4 regions of the Nonomuraea sp. 10N515B genome follow, and region 4 is predicted to be linked to each of the others. Evidence: predicted binding sites of a transcription regulator. Region 4 holds the regulator's gene; each other region holds the start of a gene.

The links. The regulator LexA, encoded in region 4, represses DNA repair genes until DNA is damaged. The targets are predictions, from matches to a motif close to TCGAACANNTGTTCGA.
Region 1: ACTWQA_RS39805 (Rv2578c family radical SAM protein) is a predicted target of LexA. The motif match lies at 3,071-3,086, and genes of this name have one in related genera.
Region 2: ACTWQA_RS13480 (alpha-ketoglutarate-dependent dioxygenase AlkB) is a predicted target of LexA. The motif match lies at 2,959-2,974, and genes of this name have one in related genera.
Region 3: ACTWQA_RS30775 (SAV_6107 family HEPN domain-containing protein) is a predicted target of LexA. The motif match lies at 2,410-2,425, and genes of this name have one in related genera.

What each region holds. Positions count from the first base shown of each region.
Region 1 covers NZ_JBQQBQ010000039.1:1,025-6,480, reverse strand. The annotation lists gene ACTWQA_RS39830 (OsmC family protein) at 1-256, shown strand, start outside; gene ACTWQA_RS39825 (TetR/AcrR family transcriptional regulator) at 235-942, opposite strand; gene ACTWQA_RS39820 (siderophore-interacting protein) at 1,038-1,790, shown strand; gene ACTWQA_RS39815 (polysaccharide deacetylase family protein) at 1,833-2,684, shown strand; gene ACTWQA_RS39810 (DUF3040 domain-containing protein) at 2,688-2,960, opposite strand; gene ACTWQA_RS39805 (Rv2578c family radical SAM protein) at 3,095-4,126, shown strand; gene ACTWQA_RS39800 (GTP-binding protein) at 4,346-5,456, shown strand, end outside.
Region 2 covers NZ_JBQQBQ010000007.1:330,153-335,608, forward strand. The annotation lists gene ACTWQA_RS13465 (TolB family protein) at 36-1,040, shown strand; gene ACTWQA_RS13470 (hypothetical protein) at 1,046-2,008, shown strand; gene ACTWQA_RS13475 (VOC family protein) at 2,058-2,825, opposite strand; gene ACTWQA_RS13480 (alpha-ketoglutarate-dependent dioxygenase AlkB) at 2,997-3,626, shown strand; gene ACTWQA_RS13485 (WD40/YVTN/BNR-like repeat-containing protein) at 3,592-4,179, opposite strand; gene ACTWQA_RS13490 (D-alanyl-D-alanine carboxypeptidase family protein) at 4,320-5,168, opposite strand; gene ACTWQA_RS13495 (glycosyltransferase family 4 protein) at 5,335-5,456, opposite strand, start outside.
Region 3 covers NZ_JBQQBQ010000023.1:109,570-115,025, reverse strand. The annotation lists gene ACTWQA_RS30790 (TetR/AcrR family transcriptional regulator) at 117-770, opposite strand; gene ACTWQA_RS30785 (cytochrome P450) at 868-2,058, shown strand; gene ACTWQA_RS30780 (ferredoxin) at 2,065-2,256, shown strand; gene ACTWQA_RS30775 (SAV_6107 family HEPN domain-containing protein) at 2,694-3,140, shown strand; gene bldD (transcriptional regulator BldD) at 3,322-3,816, opposite strand; gene ACTWQA_RS30765 (universal stress protein) at 4,117-4,983, opposite strand; gene ACTWQA_RS30760 (amino acid permease) at 4,980-5,456, opposite strand, start outside.
Region 4 covers NZ_JBQQBQ010000006.1:153,607-159,062, forward strand. The annotation lists gene ACTWQA_RS10960 (LysM peptidoglycan-binding domain-containing protein) at 10-297, opposite strand; gene lexA (transcriptional repressor LexA) at 1,744-2,451, shown strand; gene ACTWQA_RS10970 (family 43 glycosylhydrolase) at 2,714-4,153, opposite strand; gene ACTWQA_RS10975 (glycoside hydrolase family 43 protein) at 4,150-5,456, opposite strand, start outside.

The sequences.
Region 1 (5,456 bases), on a different contig from region 4:
CCGGTGCTCGGCGGCGGGCGTCGTGGTCACCGCGTACGTCGACCGCGCCGTCGGCACCATGGCCGAGACCGCGGACGGCGGCCACTTCACCGAGGTCGTCCTGCGCCCGGAGGTCACCGTGGCCGCGCCGGAGATGGCCGAGACCGCCACCCGCCTGCACGCCGACGCCCACAAGGCCTGCTTCATCGCCTCCTCGGTCAACTTCCCGGTGCGCCACGAGCCGGTCGTGCGCGTTCAGGACGCCGGGGCCTCGTAGTCCAGCCCGAGCCTGGGGGCGATCTCCCGCAGGCACTCCTCGAAGACCGGCTCCAGGTCCGTGTAGGCGAAGTCGAGCTGGTTGAGCACCTCCATGCAGAGCAGGCCGTACAGCCTGATCCAGCACGACAGGACAACGTGCACGGCCTCCACGGGCAGCTCGTGCCCGGGCGAGGCCGTGTACGCCCGGAGCTGCTCCCTGATGGACGGTTCCAGCTCGGCGGGCACGGGGAACGGCCGGCTCTTCCACAACGCCGCGACCTCCTCCAGGAAGACCTGCCCGAAGTCGTGGCCGGCCAGCTCGCGCGGGGAGTCCGGCCGCCGCTCGCCGGTGATCGGGCTGGCGAACACCCAGCCGAACTCCGCCCGGTGCGTGATCGCCCACGTCCGCATCGCCCGGCAGGTCGCCAGCAGCCGCCGGCCATGATCCCCCGGCGGGCACGCCTCCCGCGCCGTCTCCATGGCCTCGGTCAGCTCGCGGATGAAGTCCACGGTGACCGCCCCGACCAGCTCCTCGTGACCGGCGAAGTAGTGGTAGAGCGCCGGCCCGCTCATCCCCATCTCCCTGGCCACAGCGTTGATCGTCACGGCGGCCGACCCCTGCTCGATCAGCAGCCTGCGCGCGGTCGCGCGGATCTCCGCCAGCGTCGCCTGCCGGACTCTCGCACGCCTGCCCTGCGCGACCATCGTTCTCCCTTCCCGACCCGTCCGTTGACATCCTAGGGCATCTATGTTTCCTTAATGCCTCTAAGTAAATCTACTGGCATAAAGGAGATCTCGGGATGAGCAGGACGCGCAATCCGCTCGCGGGCGCCTTCGCCAAGTACGTCATGACGGCGACGGTCACCGAGGCCGAGCTCGTCACGCCCACGATGCGCCGCATCCGCCTGGCGACCGGCGTGCCGATCGCCTTCCCCTACCGGCCGGGCCAGCACATCAGGGTGCAGCTCAACGACCCGCTGTCGGTGCAGGGGATCCTGCGCCCCGCCGACACGCTGCGCACGTACACGATCTGGGAGCTGGATCCCGACCGGCGGGGCCTGGAGCTGCGGGCGCACCTGTACGGCGGGGACGGCATCGGGCTGCGCTGGGCGCGCGAGGTGGCGCCCGGCGATCCGGTGACCTTCTGGTGGCCGCGCGGCGATTTCTTCACCCGCGACGAGGCGCCGTTCCACCTATTCGCCGGCGACGAGACGGCGAGCGCGGCGTTCGGCCCGATGATCCGCGCCTTGGGACCGCGAGCGCAGGTGCACGGCGTGCTGGAGAGCGACTCGGCCGAGCACGATCCGCCCATGCCGGGACCGCACGAGCTGCGCCGGGTGCATCGAGCGGGCGGGCCCGCCGCCTCCTCGGGCACGTTACTCGCCGCGGTCGCCGGCCTGGCCCTGCCGGGCAACGCCGGCGCCGCCTACCTCGCCGGCGAGGCCAGGACGTGCCAGATGATCAGGGACTTTCTCGTACGCGAGCGCAACTGGCCACGTACGTCGATCAAGGTCAAGCCGTTCTGGGCGCCGGGGAAACGCGGGCTGCACTGAAAATCGTTTGTGCAGGGCCTTCACGGAGATCACGCTGAGGAGATGCCTGCACAATCCTCCAGCGCGTTGCTGGGATTCCCGCCGGATGCACGCCTGCTGATCGTCAACAACGACGACTTCGGCATGTACCGGGACGTCAACGAGGCCGCCGTCCGCTCGATCGAGGACGGGATCGCCGCCTCGTGCAGCCTGATGACGCCGTGCCCGGCCGCGGGTCACGCCATGGCCCTGCTGCGCGACCGGCCGGAGCTGCCGTTCGGCATCCACCTGACCCTGGTGTGCGACCTGCCCGGCCATTCGTGGGGACCGCTCACCGACCGAGGAAAGGTGCCGTCGCTGCTCGACGAGACGGGCGGGTTCTTCACCCCTGACCGCATCCCCGAGCTGCTCGACCGCGCCCGGATCGAGGAGCTCGAGGCCGAGTTCCGCGCCCAGATCCACGCCGTGCTGGACGCGGGCCTGGCGCCTTCCCATCTGGATTGGCACTGCCTGGCCGACGGCGGGCGCGAGGACGTGTTCGAGCTGACCGCGGCCCTGGCCGGCGAGTACGGTCTGGCGGTGCGGGCCTGGCTGGACCCCGCCCGCGCGCTGCTGCGCGCCCGCGGCCTGCCGGTCGTCGACCACGATTTCGTCGACAGCTTCTCTCTGGACCTGGACGGCAAGGCGGCCGCGTACGCCCGGCTGCTGCGCGACCTGCCGCCGGGCCTGAGCGAGTGGGCCGTGCATCCCGCCCTGGGCGGCGAGGAGTCGCGCACGGTCGATCCGCACGGATGGCGGGTCCGCGGCAGCGACTACGCGTTCCTCACCTCACCCCAGGCGCACGAGCTGCTGCGGCGAGAAGGGATCACCGTGATCGGCTACGACGTCGTCCAGCGCGCGTGGACGACGGGGTGATGCTCAGAGCGCGAAGGCGAGCGCGGCGGCGTCGTGACGGAGAACCATGATCAGAAGAGTGGCGACCAGCGTGGCGATGAGCAACCAGCTGATCAGGATGATGACCGTCGAGCGGCGCGGCCGTCGCCGGCCTTCGGACTGCCCTGTCGACCTCGCCTCGCTGCGACGGACCCGCTCGTTGAACGACTCCAGCCGTGCGACGAGTCGCGGATCGTCCTCGACGAGGTGCTGCTCGATCTGGGCCAGCATCCGCTCCTCGTCCTGCGACCAGGCCATGGGTGCACCTCCGGAACGCAAGCTCTGTGGCGTCTTTCTGCCCAACCATGAAGATCATTAGCCCCAGCCTGACTAGGTAATTGCACCCTCTTTTCCATTTGCGATCAAGCTCGAACCTTTGTTCTAATCATGTCATGCGCTGGGACAACCTGCGCCTGACAGGGCCTGCCGAGGACGATCCTGCCGCGCCGCTCTTCGCCCGCGGCGCGGCCACCCGCACCTTCGACACGCCCGAGTTCACGGGCATGACCTTCTACGAGATCCGCGCCAGGTCCATCGTCAACCGCGTCCCGGCGGCAAGCCGGGTGCCGTTCGAGTACACGATCAACCCGTACCGCGGATGCAGCCATAGCTGCATTTACTGTTTTGCCCGAAAAACGCACGAGTATCTGGATTTGGATGCCGGAGCGGACTTCGACTCCAAGATCGTCGTCAAGGTCAACGCCGTCGAGCTGGCCCGCAAGGAGCTCGCCTCGCCCCGTTGGGGCGGCCACCACATCGCCATGGGCACCAATGTCGACTGTTACCAGCGTGCCGAGGGCCGCTACCGGCTGATGCGCGGCATCCTGGCCGCGCTGCGCGACGCCGCCAACCCGTTCTCGATCCTCACGAAGGGCACGCTGATCCTGCGCGACCTCGACCTGCTCACCGAGGCGGCCGGCGTGACGGAGGTGAGCGCCAACCTGTCGGCCGGGTTCGTCGATCCGGAGATGTGGCGGGCGGTGGAGCCCGGCACGCCCAACCCGCGCCGGCGGCTGGAGGTCTGCGCCACGCTCAACGACAACGGCATCGCGTGCGGGGTTCTGATGGCGCCGATCCTGCCCTACCTCACCGACTCCCCCGCCCAGCTCGAACGTACGGTGAAGGAGATCGCCGACGCGGGCGCCACCCACATCGCCCCGATCGTGCTGCACCTGCGGCCGGGGGCGCGGGAGTGGTGGCTGACCTGGCTGTCGCGGGAGCACCCCCGTCTGGTGCCGCGTTACCTGGAGCTCTACGGGCGGGGCGCCTACGCGCCGAAGGCCTACCAGCAGCGGATCACGTCGCAGGTCAAGGAGCTGGCCGAGCGCTTCGGCGTCGGCCGCGCCACCCCGGCCATGGCCCGCCGCCTCCCACCCCGCCCCGCCGCGGCCGCGCCGGCCCCAGAGCAGCTCCGCCTGCTGTGACGCCGTCCGCCCGGCCGGCACCCGGGCCGGTCGGGCGGTCCCCCGTGCGGGCCGACGGCCGACACGCGCGCCGGGCTTAAATCGCTCGCATCCGCGAGCCCACCGGTGGCACGATGGCCGGGACCTGCAGGCCCGACGACCAGGAGCATGTGATGCGAGGCCGCCCCGGATTCTCCCAGCGCCCCATTGGCACGAGAGTTCTCGAGGGCTCCAGCACCCATGCACATCCTCAACATCGGCATCCTCGCGCATGTAGACGCGGGCAAGACCAGTCTCACTGAGCGGCTGCTGTTCGAGACCGGCGTCATCCCCCGGCTCGGCAGCGTCGACGACGGCAGCACGCAGACCGACACCGGCGAGATCGAACGCCGGCGCGGCATCACGATCCGCACCGCCGTCGCCTCTTTTCGCCTCGGTGACCTGCGGGTCAACCTGGTGGACACGCCCGGCCACGCCGACTTCGTGGCCGAGGTGGAGCGGGCGCTCGGCGTGCTCGACGGCGCCGTGCTGATGCTGTCGGCCGTCGAGGGCGTCCAGCCGCACACCCGGGTCCTGATGACGACCCTGCGCAAGATGCGCCTGCCCACGTTGATCTTCGTGAACAAGATCGACCGGATGGGCGCCAGGGAGCGGGAGGTGCTCGCCGACATCCGCCGGCGGCTCTCGCCGTACAGCGTCGCGCTGAACACCGTGCGCGACATCGGCCGCACGGCCGCCACCACGCACGCCCTGCCGGCCGAGCGGGTGGAGGAGGCGGCGGAGGTCCTGGCCGAGCGGGACGACGGGCTGCTGGAGTCGCTCGTCGACGGCAAAACCCCCGACCTGGCGCAGCTACGCGCGGCGCTGGCCCGGCAGTGCGCCGACGGGGTGGCGCATCCGGTCGTGTACGGATCGGCGATCACGGGCCAGGGCGTCGGCGACCTCCTGGACGCCATCGCCGGCCTGCTGCCGCCCGTCCGCCGGCCGGACGGCGACGACGACCGTCCAGGGACGGCGACCGTGTTCGCGATCGAGCGCGCCCCATCCGGCGAGAAGGCCGCCTACCTGCGGGTACGCGCCGGGGTGCTGCGGCCGCGCGAGCACCTCACCTTCCACCGCGCCCGGCAGCGGGGCGACGCCTACGAGGGCCGCCTGACCGCGCTGACCGTCGCCGGGGCTCCGGAGCAGCGCCAGGCGAGGGCGGGCGACATCGTCAAGGTGTGGGGCGTGCCGGAGATCCGCGTCGGCGACCACGTCGGTGAGCCACCCCGCACCGGCGGGACGAGGCACTTCAGCCCGCCCAGCCTGGAGACGGTCGTGCGCCCGCGCGTGCCCGGCCACGAGCCCCGCC
Region 2 (5,456 bases), on a different contig from region 4:
GCGGGTCTAAACGGGTTAACGAAAGGATCACAGCCATGAGGCATCCCTCAGCGACCGCCGCGCTCCTGGCGGCGGCCGTCCTCGGCGGGCTGGGACTCGTACCCGGCGCCGCCCACGCGCGGACCGCGCCCCCGGTGGCCCGCGCCGCCTGGGTCAAGTCCTGCTACGACAAGAAGGAAGGCGACTCCTTCCCCTGCGGCCACTGGCGGCTGCTGTGGCGCGACGGCAAGCAGACGACCGTCCGCGACGCCGCCATCACCACGATCGACGCTGCGGGCGAGGACGTCCGCGAGTCCGGCACGTTCGCGATCAGCGGGGACGGGCGAGTGCTCGCCTACGAACGGGCCGGCGACCACCGCCTGGTCGTCCGCTCGGCCGCCGGCGGCCCGGCGACGGTGCTGCCCAAGTCGTCGGTGCCCAAGGGCGTCGGCACCGACGAGATCGGCGTCGAGCTGTCACCCGCGGGGGACAAGGTGCTGATCGACTATCTGGACGATCCCACCCATCTGCCCACCAAGGTCATCACGGTCGCCACCGGCAAGATCACCACGCTGCCCGCCGCGGACACGATTCTCGGCTTCAGCGGCGACGGCGACGAGGTGCTGGCCACCCGTCTCCAGCGCGACAACACCACGGCCATGTACGCCTACCGCCTCGACGGCGGCGCCCCCATCACGAGCACGCCTCCCCAGGTCGTCGCGAACGCCCTCGCGCACGCGCTGGCCCCTGACGGCAAGACCGTGGCGACGTTCACGACGGGTGACACGCACACGAAGCGGCCGCCCAGGGTGCGGATCTACGACCTGGAGACCGGGGATCTCTCGGCCGCCGCCGACCTGCCCGTCAGTCCCGGCGCGGTGCCGTACGGTCCGTGGTGGAGCGCGGACGGGCGGCTCAACGTGGTCGTGCAGAGCGGCGAGGACGGGCAACCGGCGGTGATACGGGTGCTCACCGTCGACCCGCAGTCCCGGGAGGCCACGCAGGCCGACACGTACACGATCAGCAAGACCAGGCACGCCTACTTCGCCGCGGGGGAGTGATCCACATGAGAACCAAGATCTTCGCGACCCTCGTCGTCGCGTTCGCCGCCCTGGCGACGGCCCCGGCGGTGGCGCACGCCGATCCGCACCACGACAGCATCAGGTACGCCTCCATCAAGAGCTGCGCGGACAAGGACGAGCAGCCCCGGCCGTGCGGCGGCTGGCGGCTCGTCATGCACGGCGGCGCGCAGATGACGCTGCGCGACGCGCAGGGGGTCGCCCTCGACGCCAAGGGCAGGCCCACCCGCGACTTCCCGGCGCCCATCGCGGTCAGCGGGAACGGGCAGCGGGTCGCGTACCTCACCAAGACCGGCAGGCTCGCCGTGCGGACGCTCGGCGGCGGCGTCATACTGCTGCCCAAGGACGCGCTGCCGCGGGTCGGCCAGAACGAGACGACGCTGGTCCTCTCCGACGACGGCGGCCGGCTGGCCGCCGTCTTCAGCAACAAGCCCCGCGCCACCCTCGTCTTCGACACCGCCACCGGCGACCGGCTCGGCACCCTGCCGTCCGACCTGGGCCTGCAGGGCTTCAGCGCCGACGGCGACGAGGTCCTCGCCACCTTCGAGGACGACGAGTCCGTCACCGACCTGATCGTCTACAGCGACGCGGGCGAGCGGCTGCATCGCGCCACGCCGCCGCAGGTCGTCGCGGCAAACGGGCCGCAGGCGCTGGCCGCCGACGGGCGTACCGTGGCGAACCTCGTGCAGGGGGACAAGCCGGAGCTGGTGCTGTACGACCTGGAGTCCGACCAGGTCACCGATCGCAAGAAGATCAAGCTGCCGGCCGGCGACCTCGACATGATCGACTGGACGGGGGACACCCAGGTGACCCTCCACCTGACCCGCCACCTGTCGAACTCCACCAAGGTGACGATCGTCCAGATCGACACCCGGACCGGCGCGGCCACGATCAGGGACCGCTACACGGTGCTGAAGGACACCTTCGTGTTCGCGGCGTGCGGCGGCTGACCCACGCGCCGACCGGCTCCTCGCTCACCTGAAGCCGGCGGCCACGCGTTCACGCCGAGCTGGTGATGACCGCGAAACGGGCGCCGTGCGGGTCGGTCAGGAACGCCATGCGCCCGACGTCCTCCACGCTCATCGACGGAGCCCGCACCGTGCCGCCGAGCTGCTGCGCCATGGCCACCGTGGCGTCGCAGTCCGGCACCTCGAAGTAAGGCAGCCAGTGCGGGGTGTCGCCCGGCTCCAGCTGGGCGAGCCCGGCCATGGACGTCTCCTCGCCGCCCCCGGCGGGGGAGACCACGGGGTAGGACAGGTCGCCCATCGGCAGATCACGGATGGACCAGCCGAAGACGGCCTGGTAGAAGGAGCGCGCGGCGGCGAGGTCGGGGACGTAGAGCTCCGCCCAGGCGAGCGAACCCGGCTCCGTGACCATCCCGAGCCCCTTGGTCTCGCCCGGCTGCCACACGGCGAACCTGGCCCCCGCCGGATCCGCGAACACCGCCATCCGGCCCTGCCCCTCGATGTCGCGCGGCGGCGCGACCACCGTGCCGCCCGCCTGCTCGATCGTCTTGGCGGCGGTGTCGGCGTCGGGGGTCCGGAAGTACGTCAGCCAGGCCGCGGCCGGGTTGTCCTCGGTGGCGTGGCTGATCCCGGCGACCGTCTTGCCGTCGACCTGGCAGAGGCGGTAGTCCCTGTGCTCAGGCCCGAGCGTGATCGACTGCCAGCCGAACAGCCCGGTGTAGAAGGCCGCGCAATGGTCGACGTCGGGGCTGTTGACGTCGATCCAGCAGGGGGTGCCCGGCAGGTAGTGGGTGGTGAGCATGGCGTTGGTCCTTCGCGTGACGAAGCGGTGGGTGGCCTCCTCACCTCACGGCGCGGTCTGAGGGCGACGCCACTCGTGTCCGGCGCCTGCCAGCCTGGCATGGCGCGCCGGCGAAAGCGACCTTCTCATACTGTCGAATATGTGTTTGAACCATGGCCTACACTCGGCACTATGACAGCCGCGTTCCAAGCATCTCTGCTGGGTCTGGACGAAGAGCTCGGCGTCGGGCTGCTCGGCGCCGCCGTCCGCAGGACGCAGCTCGCCCACGGCGCCTGGATCGATCTGCGGCAGGGCTGGCTGTCGGGTGCCGACACGTTGTTCGAGCGGCTCGCCGAGGTGGTGCCGTGGCGGGCCGAGCGGCGGCGGATGTACGACCGGGTGGTGGACGTGCCCCGGCTGCTGAAGTTCTACGACGAGGACGAGACCCTGCCGGACCTGGTGCTCGACGACGCCCGGCGCGCGTTGAACGCCCATTACGGCGAGGAGCTCGGGGAGCCGTTCCGCACGGCCGGGCTCTGCTTCTACCGGGACGGCCGTGACAGCGTGGCCTGGCACGGGGACACGATCGGCCGGGGGAGCACCGAGGACACGATGGTGGCGATCGTCTCGGTCGGCTGCCCCAGGCCCCTCCTGCTCCGTCCGCGCGGCGGCGGCCCCTCGATCCGGCGCGACCTCGGCCACGGGGATCTGATCGTGATGGGCGGCAGCTGCCAACGCACGTGGGAGCACGCCATCCCGAAGACGACCCGCCCCACGGGGCCGCGCATCAGCATCCAGTTCCGTCCCCGCGGCGTCCGCTGACCTCAGCGGGCGCCGCCCGCGCGGCACCGTGCCCGCGCAGGCAGCACTTGCTCGGCGGGGCGGGCTCACTGCCGGACGGCCCCACCGCGACAGCGGCGAACGGCGGGTCCGGCAGCCACGTCACCCCGACCGGTACGCCGGAGGCGGCGCGGCGGCGGGCTGCCAGGTGGCGCCGCCGTCCCTGGTCACCGCTCCCGCGCTGGGTGACTGCTGGTCCGGCCGGAAGTCGCCGCCGGCCAGCCACACGTCCCGGCCGCCGGGCCGTGACCAGGCACTGCCCGCTCGCCGCGAACCCGGCCTCGCCCGGCAGCGCCTCCGGCATGCCGTCAGAAGGCAGCACCCGCCAGCTCCGCCCACCGTCCTCCGTGGCCAGGATCCGGAACCTGCCGTCCACGGGGTCGCTCATGGCCAGCCCGTGCCGGGGATCGAAGAACGCCAGGCAGTCGTAGAACGCCCGAGGCTCGTCGTTCCTGAACGTCTCCGTCCAGGTCTGTCCGCCGCCCTCCGTACGGTAGACCCGCGAGTCCGTGCCCTCGCCGATGGACAGCGCCACGGCCCGGCGCGCGTCGAACGCCTCGATGTCGCGGAACTGCAGGGCGGCGACACGTTCTGCCAGGTCCGGCCGCCGTCCACGGTCCTCAGCACCGTGCCGCCCGAACCGGAGGCCCAGACCACGTCGCGGCTCGCCGGGCGTCAGGCGGACTGGCGGCTCGCGCCCCAGGTCAGCAACTCCTCGGCCGTGGCGAAGCGGCGGCTGGAGTCGGACTCCCCGAGCAGTACGCCCACCAGGCGCCGCCCGTCCTGCTCACTCGCGAACGCCAGGCAGAACCCGGCCGCCCGGGTGAACCCGGTCTTCAGCCCGATCGCGTCCGGCGCCGTCCGCAGGAGCCGGTTGGTGTTGCGCCAGCTGTACGAGCGGTGCTCACCGTTGGCGTCCAGCGAGTGGTACCGGGTGCCGGCCGTCTCCTTGATCAGCGGGAGCTCCAGCGCCTTGGCGGCCAGCAGGGCCTGGTCGCGCGCGGTGGAGTAGCCGTCGCCGCCCGGCATGGGGAGGCCGTCGGCGTTGACGTACCGGGTGTCGGTCATGCCGAGCCCGCGGGCGGTCGCGTTCATCTTGGCGACGAAGCCGCCGACGCCGGGGCCGTAGGTGCGGGCCAGGGCGTGCGCGGCGTCGGCTCCGGAGGGCAGCATCAGGCCGTACAGGAGCTCGTCCACCGTGAGGCGGTCGCCGGCGCGCAGGTCCGCGGTGGTGCCGCCGCCGTCCTCGGCGTAGGTGACGTCGGCGGGAGCGATCTCGACCACGTCCGTCGGCTTGGCGGTCTTCAGCACGACATAGGCCGTCATCGTCTTGGTGAGGCTGGCGATCGGCATGCGCTCGGCGCTGTTGTCCTCGAACAACACCTCGCCGGAGGAGGCGTCGAGCAGGTAGGCGGCGCGGCCGTACACCGTGGGGGCGTCGACGGCGGTGACGGGAAGGAGCGGCGACGCGCTCGCGTGTGCGGGCGCGGCGAGCCCTGTGACCAGGGCGACAATGCCTGCCAAGGCAGCCAGGATGGCATTCCGGGTACGCATTGACCCAGACTGCACCGCCCTTGAAGGTGCTTTTGCCGATATAAGCGAAATTAAGGGATAAAACGCCCAAGAAGGCCGATAGCCTCGCGGATTCCGATAGGTAGATCTTTCGGGGAATGTCTAAAGAAACCGCGCTCTACCTGCTGCCGCTCCAGAAACTGTCCGTCACGCGCTCGCCCTGCATCAGCTCAGAGAACAAATCCTCCCACAAGGGCATCACGAGTTCCGGCGCGTACGCCCGAGACGTTTTCGCCGCCT
Region 3 (5,456 bases), on a different contig from region 4:
CGGCTGTGCGGATGGCAGCATGATTGACGGCCGCGTACGCCGCCGCCAGGACCGGACCCAGCGCCAGCAGGGTGAGCCCGGTTCGCGCCATGCGTGCTCCTCTCCGCTCCGGGGCTTCAGCTTGCCATCCCGTGCCGATCGGCGCGCACGCGGGAAGCCGCCCTCTCGTCCAGGGCGCGCAGCCCGTCCAGCGCGAGCTCGGCCGCGCGGCGGGCGGTCCGCATGATCTGGTCGATCGAACGGTCGTTGCCCAGGTTCGCCATCACGGCCAGCTTCACCGCGCCGATCAGCGCGCCCACCGCAGCCGCCGCCTCGACGAGGTCCACCTCGCCCGGGAAGGCGTCGCGCAGCGCCTCGGCCAGCTTGAGCTGGCTGTCGAACAACAGCAGCAGCCCCCGGGCCTGCAACGCCGGCTCGGTCATGACCAGCCGCGTGCGCAGCTCCGCCTCCTCGAACGTGAGCTCCCCGCTCTGGGCCGCCCAGACGAGGCTCTGGTCGATGAGCCGGAGCAGCAACGAGGTGGGCGCCTCCTCCGGCCTCCTGCTCGCCACCAGCGCCAGCATCAGCTCGAGCCGCTCAGCGCTGTCGTGGAAGATCAGATCCTCTTTGCCGGAGAAGTAGCTGAAGAACGTCCGCGTCGACACCTCGGCCTCCGTTGCGATCTCCGCGAGCGTGGTCTCGGCATAGCCCTTCTCCTCGAACAGCCGGAGCGCCGCATCGATCAGCGCCCGGCGCGTGCGCTGTTTCTTGCGCTCCCGCAGTCCTGCCATGGGCGAACTTTACTGCATGACGTTATCTTCTTCATCCATTGAAAATTTGCACTGATTGAGGTTTTCTTGAGGGACGAAGCTGGAAAGGAGCCACGGCATGTCCGATCTGACCCTTCCCATCGACCGCCAGCGTCCGCTGGACCCGCCCGACGAGATCGCCGAGCTGAGCCGGCAAGCGCCGATGCACCGCCTCAGATACACCGACGGCCACCTCGGCTGGCTGGTCACCGGCTACGCGGCAGCCCGTGCGGTGCTGGCGGACCCGCGCTTCTCCAACCGGCCCGAGAAGATGCACCCGGCGATCCCCGCCAGGGCGGAGCTCGCCCAGAAAGGCGGGTTCCGGCTGCCGCCCGGCATGTTCCTGCGTACCGACCCGCCCGAGCACACCCGCTATCGCAAGCTGCTCACCGGGCAGTTCACGGTGCGCAGGATGAAGATGCTCGAACCCAGGATCGAGGAGATCACCAACGCCTGCCTGGACGACATGGAGGCCGCCGGCGGGCCCGTGGACCTGGTGCAGGCGTTCGCGCTGCCGATCCCGTCGCTGGTGATCTGCGAGCTGCTCGGGGTTCCGTACGAGGACCGCGCGCGCTTCCACGAGGACGCCAAAGTGCTGGTCAATCTCGAGACCAAGGCCGAGGACGCGCTCGCGGCGCTCGCCAGCACGATGGGCTACCTGCACGGGCTGATCCAGCGCAAGCGCAAGGAGCCCGGCGACGACCTGCTCAGCGGGCTCATCGAGGGCGGGGACCTCAACGACGAGGAACTCACCGGGGTCGCCTTCCTGCTGCTGGTGGCGGGGCACGAGACGACCGCCAACATGCTGGGGCTCGGGACGTACGCGCTGCTCACCAACCCCGGCCAGCTGGCCGCCATGCGGGACGATCCGGCGGTGGTGGACAACGGCGTCGAAGAGCTGCTGCGCTACCTCACGATCATCCACCTCGGCCCGTTCCGGCTCGCGCTCGAGGACCTGGAGATCGAGGGCAATCTCATCAAGGCGGGCGAGATGGTCGCCGTCAGCCTGCCCGCCGCCAACCGCGACCCGTCCCGCTTCCCCGGAGGCGAGACGCTCGACGTCACCCGGCCCGCCGGCGGGCACATGACCTTCGGCCACGGCATTCACCAGTGCCTGGGCCAGCAGCTCGCCCGCGCCGAGATGCGCATCGCCTACCCTGCGCTGCTGCGTCGCTTTCCTGGCCTACGCTTGGCCGTAACACCTGAGGAGGTGCCGATGCGTTCGCACATGAGCATCTATGGAGTGCACCGCCTCCCTGTCACTTGGTAGGTCACTATGGAAGTCAAGGCAGATACGACGGTGTGCATCGGCGCGGGCATGTGTGCGCTGACGGTGCCGGACGTGTTCGACCAGAGTGAGGACGACGGCACGGTGGTGGTGTTGCGGAGTCCGGTGCCGCCGGAGCTTGAGGACGCCGTCCGGCGTGCCGTCACCTTGTGCCCGTCGGGCGCCATCTCCGCCTCCTGACCCGGACGCCCGCACCCTGAAGACCCCCTGAACCGCTCGCCGTCGCCGCAACCCGATCCTGCGGCGACGGCTTGCTCGCGCTCGGACGGCGTGTCGATGGTTCCCTCATGCTCATCGAACCTATGTTCGTGGGATAGTTGACACCGAGGGTGATCGAAATTATGTTCGACCTAGTGGCGGTGAGGCTCGCGGCTCAGCGTCACCCGGACCTGGTCGCGGGCCGTTCGCTTCCCCAAGCGAGCCCCGCGGCCAGGCTCCACGGGCGAAGGGCACGTCCTCGTCGTCGGCGGAGACGAGCGGGCGTGTCCTGGCCGGACGGGGAGAGGGGAAGCTCCTCGTCCGGCCAGCCTGGCGGAAATGTCGGTGGCGTCTGCAAGTGTTGGCTCCACCGGCGGGGACGCCGGCCGCCGCCCACGACTCCAAAGGAGGCGCGCAAGATGGCACCAAGGCCTAGAGACACACCCGGGCCCCGGCTGTCGCCTGCGGTTCGGGCACACCTGACCGACGCACGTTCCTGCCTGGCGGAGGCGACCAGCGCTCGCACCCCGGCATCCCGATATGTGGCCGCCCACCTGGCGGCCCTACGAGCGGCGGCGGCGATCCTGGCCGCCCGCCCCCGTCCCATGGAGGGCCGCAGGCGCAGGCTGCGCAGCGCATGGGAGCTGTTGCCCGAGGCCGAGCCGCACCTGTCCGAGTGGGCCGCCTACTTCTCGGTGAGCGCCGCCAAACGTGCGGCCGCGGAGGCGGGCATGGTCAGCAGGATCAGTGCGGCCGACGCCGAGGAGATCATGGCCGAGGCGGACACCTTCGTCTCCACGGTCGAAGACCTGCTCGGCGTCCCCGTCCAGCCACAACTCCCGATCGACGTCCCCCTCGCCGGTTGACTGACCGACTCGCCTGACTCCGGCGACGAGGCATGGCCAACCGGCACGGGTTGAGCCCGTTGGCGTGCCGGACATGACGAAGGAGCCCGCCGGCGCGTGGCGAGCTCCTTCGTGCTGACTGACCGGCCTCGGGTCAGGCGGTGACCCGAGGCCGGAGAGCCGGCCTGGTCAGGCGGCGGCCTCAGAACGACTCGACGGCCCGGCGGGCCTCGGCGTCCAGGACGCCCCAGCTGATGAGCTCCTCGGTCAGCTCGCTGGGCGACTTGTCATAGATCACGGCCAGGGAGCGCAGGTCCTCCTGGCGGATCGACAGGACCTTGCCGTTGTAGTCGCCACGCTGGCTCTGGATCGTGGCGGCATACCTGGCCAAGGCCCCGGCCTTCTCCTTCGGCAGCGCCGCGAGCCGCTCCAGGTCGATCACAAGCTTGGGGGTCGGCCCGAGCGGGCTCGGGGCGGCGCCGCCCGGTAGCAGCTCGGATACGGGCACCCCGTAGAAGTCGGCAAGCTCGGCAAGCTTCTGCACCGTGACCGCTCGGTCGCCACGCTCATAGGAGCCCACGACCACGGCTTTCCACCTGCCGCGCGACTTCTCCTCGACTCCATGCAGGGACAGGCCCTGCTGGGTGCGGATGGCGCGCAGTCGTGCACCCAGCGACTTTGCGTACTCAGACGGCATTGTGTGGCCCCCCGGCTCTCGTATGTGTTGCTCTCAGTAGATTGTGCTCCCTCGCGGCGTATGCCCCGGCCACCGGGGGTACGGTGCGAGGTTCGGCACCATCGGTAGCCATGGCTCGGGGTTTACCCCGGATCGCCGCGAAGGGTGGTTACGCACAGTGACGGTAAAGGGGTGGACGCCTAAGGTCAAGCTGATTGGAAAAAAGATGCCGAATCCGGTCCGGTAGAGAACGCCACATAAGCCCCTCATGTCCCGGTGGTAACACTACTTCGTCATAGTTTGCCGAGCGGGACCGCCGAGTCAGGGCCGGCGGGGGAGCATCATGACAGGGCAGGTCGAGGCCCGTACGATCTTGAGCGAGGTGTCTCCGAGGAACACCCGCCTGAGTGGCCCGGTGTCACTGGAAGCGCATATGATCATCTCGCCGGGGAGCCACGAGGTCGCGGCGAGCGCCTGGGTGACGTTGCGGCCCTCGAGCAGCTCGACCTCCACGCTCAGCTGCTCCGGCTGGCCTTGTGCCGCCGCGCCCAGGTCCGCTGTGGCCTGCTCGCGCAGGCCGGCGAGCATCTCTTCTTCGATCCTGGCGCGCCTGGTCTTCCTGATGACCAGCGTGACCAGCCGCAGCGGGACGCCGAGCCGCACGGCGACGACGGCGGCGTCCCTGAGCGCCGCGTCGCAGCCGGGGCTGCGCCGGTAGGCGACGGTGATGCGGTCGACTGCGGCGGGCGGCTTGTCGCCGTAACCGCGCGGGGCGAGCAGGACCGGGACGGAGGAGGAGTGCAGGAGCTGGTCGGCGGTGCTGCCGACGGAGATGCGGCTGCGGCCGCCGCCGCCGGCGGAGCCGATCACCACGACATCGGCGTCGCGCTTGCGCGCCAGCTCCACCAGTCCGCGCCCGCTGCCCCGGTGGGTGTGGATCCAGTAGTCGGCTTCCGGGCCCGCCAGCTCCCGGGCCTGCGTCAGCGTCGCCTCGGCCTGCTCCTTGAGGTAGGCCCGCCAGGCGCTCTGCTCGGCACGGGCGGGTCCTGGCACGGCCCGGGCGGGCGGCTGAATGATCGCCACCGTGAGGTGCGCGTGGGCCTGCCCCGTGAGCAGCATGGCAAGCGCGAGCCCGTCCTGGCCCCGCAGCCCGGGGGTGTAGCCGGCCAGCACGTTGTCGAGCTTCATCCGGGCACCTCGGCACCCAGTCGCGAGTGGCCATAGCCGTACAGGAAGTAGCAGATCAGGCCCCCGAGCATCCACAAGCCGAATGCCAGCCACGTGACCCCCGCCAGCCCCGCCATCACGAGCACGCAGAAGATCGCGCCCAGCACCGGCGTGACCGGGAAGAACGGGACGCGGAAGCCGCGGGGCAGCTCGGGGCGGCGGTATCGCAGGACGAGCACGCCGATGTTCACGATGGCGAAGGCGAACAAGGTGCCGATGCTCGTCGCCTCGGCCAGTTGTCCCAGGGGGACCAGCCCGGCCAGCACCGAGATGAACGCCGCGACGATGAGCGTGTTGGCCACCGGGACCTGGTGGCGCGGGTTGACCCGCTGGAACACGCGCGGGATGAGCCCGTCGCGGGACATCGCGAACAGGATGCGCGTCTGCCCGAAGATGACGGTGAGCACGACACTGGCGATGGCGATGACCGCGCC
Region 4 (5,456 bases):
CCGCGCCGATCAGCGCACCACCCCGGCGATGTCCCTCGGGACATAGAGGCGCGTGCCGGGATGGATGATCGAGTCGGGGAGCCCGTTCAGGCGCTTGATCTCCGCGACCACGGCTCCGGGATCTTCGCCTCCGGAGAGCACGTCGGCGATGGCCCAGAGCGTGTCCCCCTGGCGGACCTCCACCCACGGCAGCCCGGCAGTGCTGGGAACGACGACCTTCACCGCCGCATGGCTGACGGCACGTGTGCCGAGCCAGAACCCGCCCAGGGACAGTAACGCCACCGCCACCACCAGCACGGCCCGTCCTCGGCGCGTCAGCCGCACCGGCGGCGCGGCGCGACGCTCAAGCCGCGACGCCGCGCGACGATCATGTCGCGCACCGGCCCTGCGCTTCCACCGGCGATCAGCGCTCTTCGCGCCGCCGCCGCCTCCCCGCCGGCGACGCGACCCAGGCGTTCCCGGCCCGACTCCCGCCGCCGGCTTGGCCCGCATCCTGCCCGCGACCGACCCGCCACGCCTCTTGCCCATCCCGGGCCCGCCGCGCTCCACACCACGACCGATCCCAGCACGAGTCCCGGCCCCGCCGCTGCTCGCGGCGCCGCCCAGCCTTGCACCAGCTCCAGCGCCGCTGCCGCCCGCGCTGCCGCCCCGCCTCGCACCAGCTCCAGCGTCCCCGCCTCCCACAATGCCGCCTAGCCTCGCGCCAGTCCCAGCGCCACTCAGCCGCGCATCAGTCCCAACGCTGCCCGACCTCGTACCAGCCCCAACACCGCCGCTCCGCGCGGCACCGCCCTGCCTCGCAACTGTGCCAGCGCCGCCGCTGCCCGCACTGCCGCCCTGCCTCGCAATGGTCCCAGCGCCGCCACTTTCCGCGATGCCGCCCAGTCTCGCACCGGTCCCATCGCCGCCCAGGCTCGCACCAGCCCCGCCGCTACCCGCGGCCTCGCCCAGGCTCGCACCAGCCCCAGCGCCCGCGGCGTCGCCCAGCCTCGCACCAGCCTCGCCGCCGCCCGCACTGCTGCCCCGCCTCGCACCAGTCCCAGCGCCGCCGCCAGCAGCGCCGCCCGACCTCGTGCCAGTCGCCTGTCTTCCGCGGGGTGTGCCACCGCCGGGCCCCGCATTCGCCCCGAGCCTGCCGCGCCCCGCGGCAGCGCCGGGGCTCCCGCCGGTTCCAGGCCCTCCCCGACCCGTACCGGCTCCGTGCTCTCGGCGACCCTGGCCGCTCGATGCGGGGGTGTCGTCCGCATTCGTCCCTGGATGCGGCGGTGGGACGAGGCGCAGGCGAGGCCTCCCCCGACCCCGGGACGCCGCCGCGTCCGGCGAGGGCCCTCCGCGCCTCGCCCCATCACTCGAACGGAGCCCCAACCTCTTACCGGAATTTCCACGGGAAGCGATCTCGGTCCGCGTATTGTCTCCCCGTCGGTCCTTACTCTGCGTAGCATCGGCAATGAGGGTGAGCCGCTTGGCGTCTTCGCTGGTCGTGTTCGTGTTTGTGGTCGTTCGCATGGATGACCTCCTGCCGTGTGGCCTGAGGAAAAGGCCGAATAAAGATCAGCAAATCGAACACGGTGTCGATCGAACTCCCGTACGATGTTGTACACCACACTGGCGACAATTTCGAGGAAGACTCGAACAATTGTTTGAAGATGATCTTCAACAGCGATAACGTCGCTGTGTGCGACATCGAGACCACAGAACGGCAGGTCCGCCGGTGAGGCGGGCGGCCGGGCGAGGAGGCAGGGCATGACCGAGCGGGATGACGCAAACGGGGTCAGCGACCTCGCGGTGCGCAGACGTGACTCTCTGGGCCTGACGCCCAGGCAGCGCAAGATCCTCGAAGTGATTCGCGACTCGGTGCAACAGCGCGGCTATCCGCCCTCCATGCGGGAAATCGGCGAAGCGGTGCAGCTGACGAGCACGTCCAGCGTGTCCCATCAGCTGACGGCGCTGCAGCGCAAGGGTTACCTCAGACGCGACCCGCACCGGCCGCGCGCCCTTGAGGTGCGCCTGCCGGGCGAGCCGGTGTTGTGGGTGGACCCGGACGCTGCGGATGACGAGGCGACGATCAGCCGTCCCACGGCCGCCTACGTCCCGCTCGTCGGCCGCATCGCCGCCGGTGGTCCGATCCTGGCCGAGGAGAGCGTCGAGGACGTCTTCGCGCTGCCCAAGCAGCTCGTCGGCGAAGGCACGCTGTTCCTCCTTCAGGTCGCCGGTGACTCCATGATCGAGGCCGCCATCGCCGACGGCGACTGGGTGGTCGTCCGCCAGCAGCCGGTGGCGGAGAGCGGCGACATCGTGGCCGCCATGATCGAAGGAGAGGCCACCGTCAAGACCTTCAAGCGCAAGGACGGCCATGTCTGGCTCGTCCCGCACAACACCAATTACGAGCCCATCCCCGGTGACGAGGCCACCGTCCTGGGCAAGGTCGTAGCGGTTCTGCGCCGGCTCTGACCAGGTCGGCGGCTTGGGCGCGCGTCACCTCGCCGCGCCGCGTTCCGGCGCGCGCCACAACATGCACTGACGGGGCACGGCACCGCACCGCCGACCTCGCCGGCTCGCTTCGCGGCGCGCGCGACTCGGAGCGCAGCACACGAACCGTCGTGTGGCACGCGAACCATCACCCGGCACACGAGCCGTCGCGCCCGGCGGCGCGTCGGAGGCCACGTGCGCGCACGGGCCCCCGACGTCAGCCCCACAGCCCCAAAGGCGGGCGTCACTCCAGGATGAAGCTGGCGCTGTCCCGGAAGGCGCTGGTCCCGTCGTTCCGCTCGAGCCACACCTGTCCGCCCCGATGTCGCACGAAATACCCGGGGAAGTTCACCGACTCGAACGAGACCGTGCCCGAGCCCTCGAGCCCGCCCCGCCGGTGGAAACTGGCGTCGGCGTTGAACAGGCTCGTGCCGTCGCGCCGCTCCACCCACGCCTCATGGTTGCGATGCCGCAGGTAATACCCGGGAAAATTGGTCGACTCCAGCGACACCGTCCCCGTCCCGGACAGCCCCGTGACGATCCTGAACTGGGAGTCCGCCAGTGGCGTGACGTTCGCCTCCAGGCGGGCCCTGTAGTCGTAGTGCCTGATCGCCGATCCCGGCGTGTCGTACGACATGAGCCGCACCGGCGTCGCCCCATCCGGCACCGGGATGCCGAAGTCCGGAGTGCCGTCCGCCCGCCAGTACACCTTCTGTACGCGGGTCCGCCGGTTGGGATCGTTCAGGGGATCGCCTGAAATATCGCGATAGTTGCGATCATGGTAGACGAGGATGTCGCTCTGCCCGTCTTCCGACGTGGTGAAGGAGTTGTGGCCGGGACCGTACTGGCTGGTCGCGGCGCTGGAGGCGAAGACCGGATTGGAGCTCTTCGTCCAGGCGGACGCCTGGAGCGGGTCCGCTGACGCCGAGGCCGTCAGCAGGCCGAGGCAGTAGTTGGCGTCCGTGGCGCTGGCGGAGTAGGTGAGGAAGAGCCGCCCGTTGCGCTGCAGCACCGAGGGCCCCTCGGCCACCTTGTAGCCCCGGGTCTCCCAGGCCAGCGTGGGCACGGTCAGCCGGGTCGTGGGACCGCTGATCGTCCAGGGGTTGGTGCCCATGCGGGCGATGTAGAGGTTGGAGTTGGTCGCGATGCCCGGCTCCTGCTGGGCCCAGAGCAGGTAGCGCACGCCGTTCGCGACGAAGGTGGTGGCGTCCAGGGAGAAGGTGTCCCAGGGGGTGGTGATCCGTCCCCGCTCGGTCCAGGCGCCGGTCAGCGGGTTGGCGCTGGAGCTCTCCAGGACGTACATCCGGATCCGCCACACGTCGTCGGCCCGGCCCGCCGCGAAGTACACATACCACTTGCCGTTGATGAAGTGGATCTCCGGCGCCCAGATGTGCGCGCCCATCTCGCCGGTAGTGTGCTTGCGCCAGATGACCGTCTCCGGCGCGCTCGCCAGACCCTGGATGGTGGTGGCCCGGCGCAGCACGATGCGGTCGTACTCGGGGACGGTGGCGGTGAAGTAGTAGTAGCCGTCGGTGTGGCGGAAGATGTGCGGGTCGGCGCGCTGGGCGGCCAGTGGGTTGCTGTACTGGACGGCGGGCGAGGCGCCCGCGGGCGTCACGTTGGCGATCACGGCGAGGAGCGTAGCCAGGACGAGGGCGGCGACCCTGCGGAGGGTGGCGTTCATGACAGCGGCGAGGTGACGGTGAAGGAGGCGTCGCCGGCGAACACCGAGCCGGACGCCCACAGGTCCAGCCGCATCTCGTAGTTGTAGTGCCGCAGATAGCGGCCGGGCAGGTTGTAGGACTCGAACGAGATCGTGCCCCCGCCCGCCAGTCCGGCCCGCCCGCAGTACGTGGCGTCGCCCTTGAAGATCGCCGACCCGTCGTCCCGTTGCAGGGTCAGCCGCATGTTGTAATGCCGCAGGTAGTAGCCGGGCTGGTTGACGGCCTGGAAGGAGTAGCAGCCGGCGTGCGCCAGCCCGGCGACGACGGCGAACGTGGCGTCCCTGCGGTCGGCGAGCGGACTGGCGGAGTTGAGCGGGTCCACGTAGGCCAGGTAGTCGCGGTGGCGTACGTACCGGTCGGGGAAGTTGGCCGAGCGCAGCGAGCGGTTGCCGGTGGGCACCGCGGTCGTGTCGCCGACGTCCTCACGCAGCACGGTGAAGTGCCTGGCGGTGCCGGACAGGCCGGCCAGCTCGACCCTGGCGCCGAACGAGGTCAGGTTCGAGCTGTCGGCGTAGTAGTAGCGGCCTCCGGTGTAGTTGTCGAAGTAGATCCGCCACCGGCCGTCCGGCAGCCGCGTCAGCGCCGGGCCCTCCAGGCCCGAGCCCCAACCGGCCCAGTTCCCCGTGCCGGTGAACTGCCAGGGGCCGTTGAGCGAGGTGGCGGTGGCGTGCTCGATGTACTTGGTCGTCTCGTTCTTGAGGAAGTTGTGGTACGTGGAGCCCACCTTGACGACGAAGCTGTCGATGTAGTTCGCCGGAATGCCCAGGGGTGTCGGGGCGCTCCACGACGACAAGGCGCTGTTCGCGGCAGTGATCCGGTAGGGCCGGAATTGCCCTGCCGTGCCCGTCGTGGACGCCGAGTAGATCACGTGGACGCTGCCGTCGGAGTCCCTGAACCACTCCGGCGCCCAGGTGCTGCCGGTGGCGCCGTTCAGGCCGACGGTGACGTTGCGGAGAAAGGTCCAGGTCACGGAGTCGGCGCTGCGGGCGAAGCCGATGGTGTCGCCGGTCCAGTTGGTGGTGTAGACGAGGTAATAGTAGCCGTCGGTGTGCCGCAGCACGCTCGGGTCGCGGATCAGGCCGGACGGCGGGGTGTACGCATTGGCGCGGACGAGGGTGAAGGTGGTGGCGTTCACCGAGTCGTAGACGTACATGTTGGACTCGCTGCTGTTGGTGAACGCGGTCATCAGGTAATGCGGCGCCGGCCCGGCGGCGTGGGCCGCCCCGGGTGCGAACACGACGGCCGCGATGGCGGCGAGCAGCG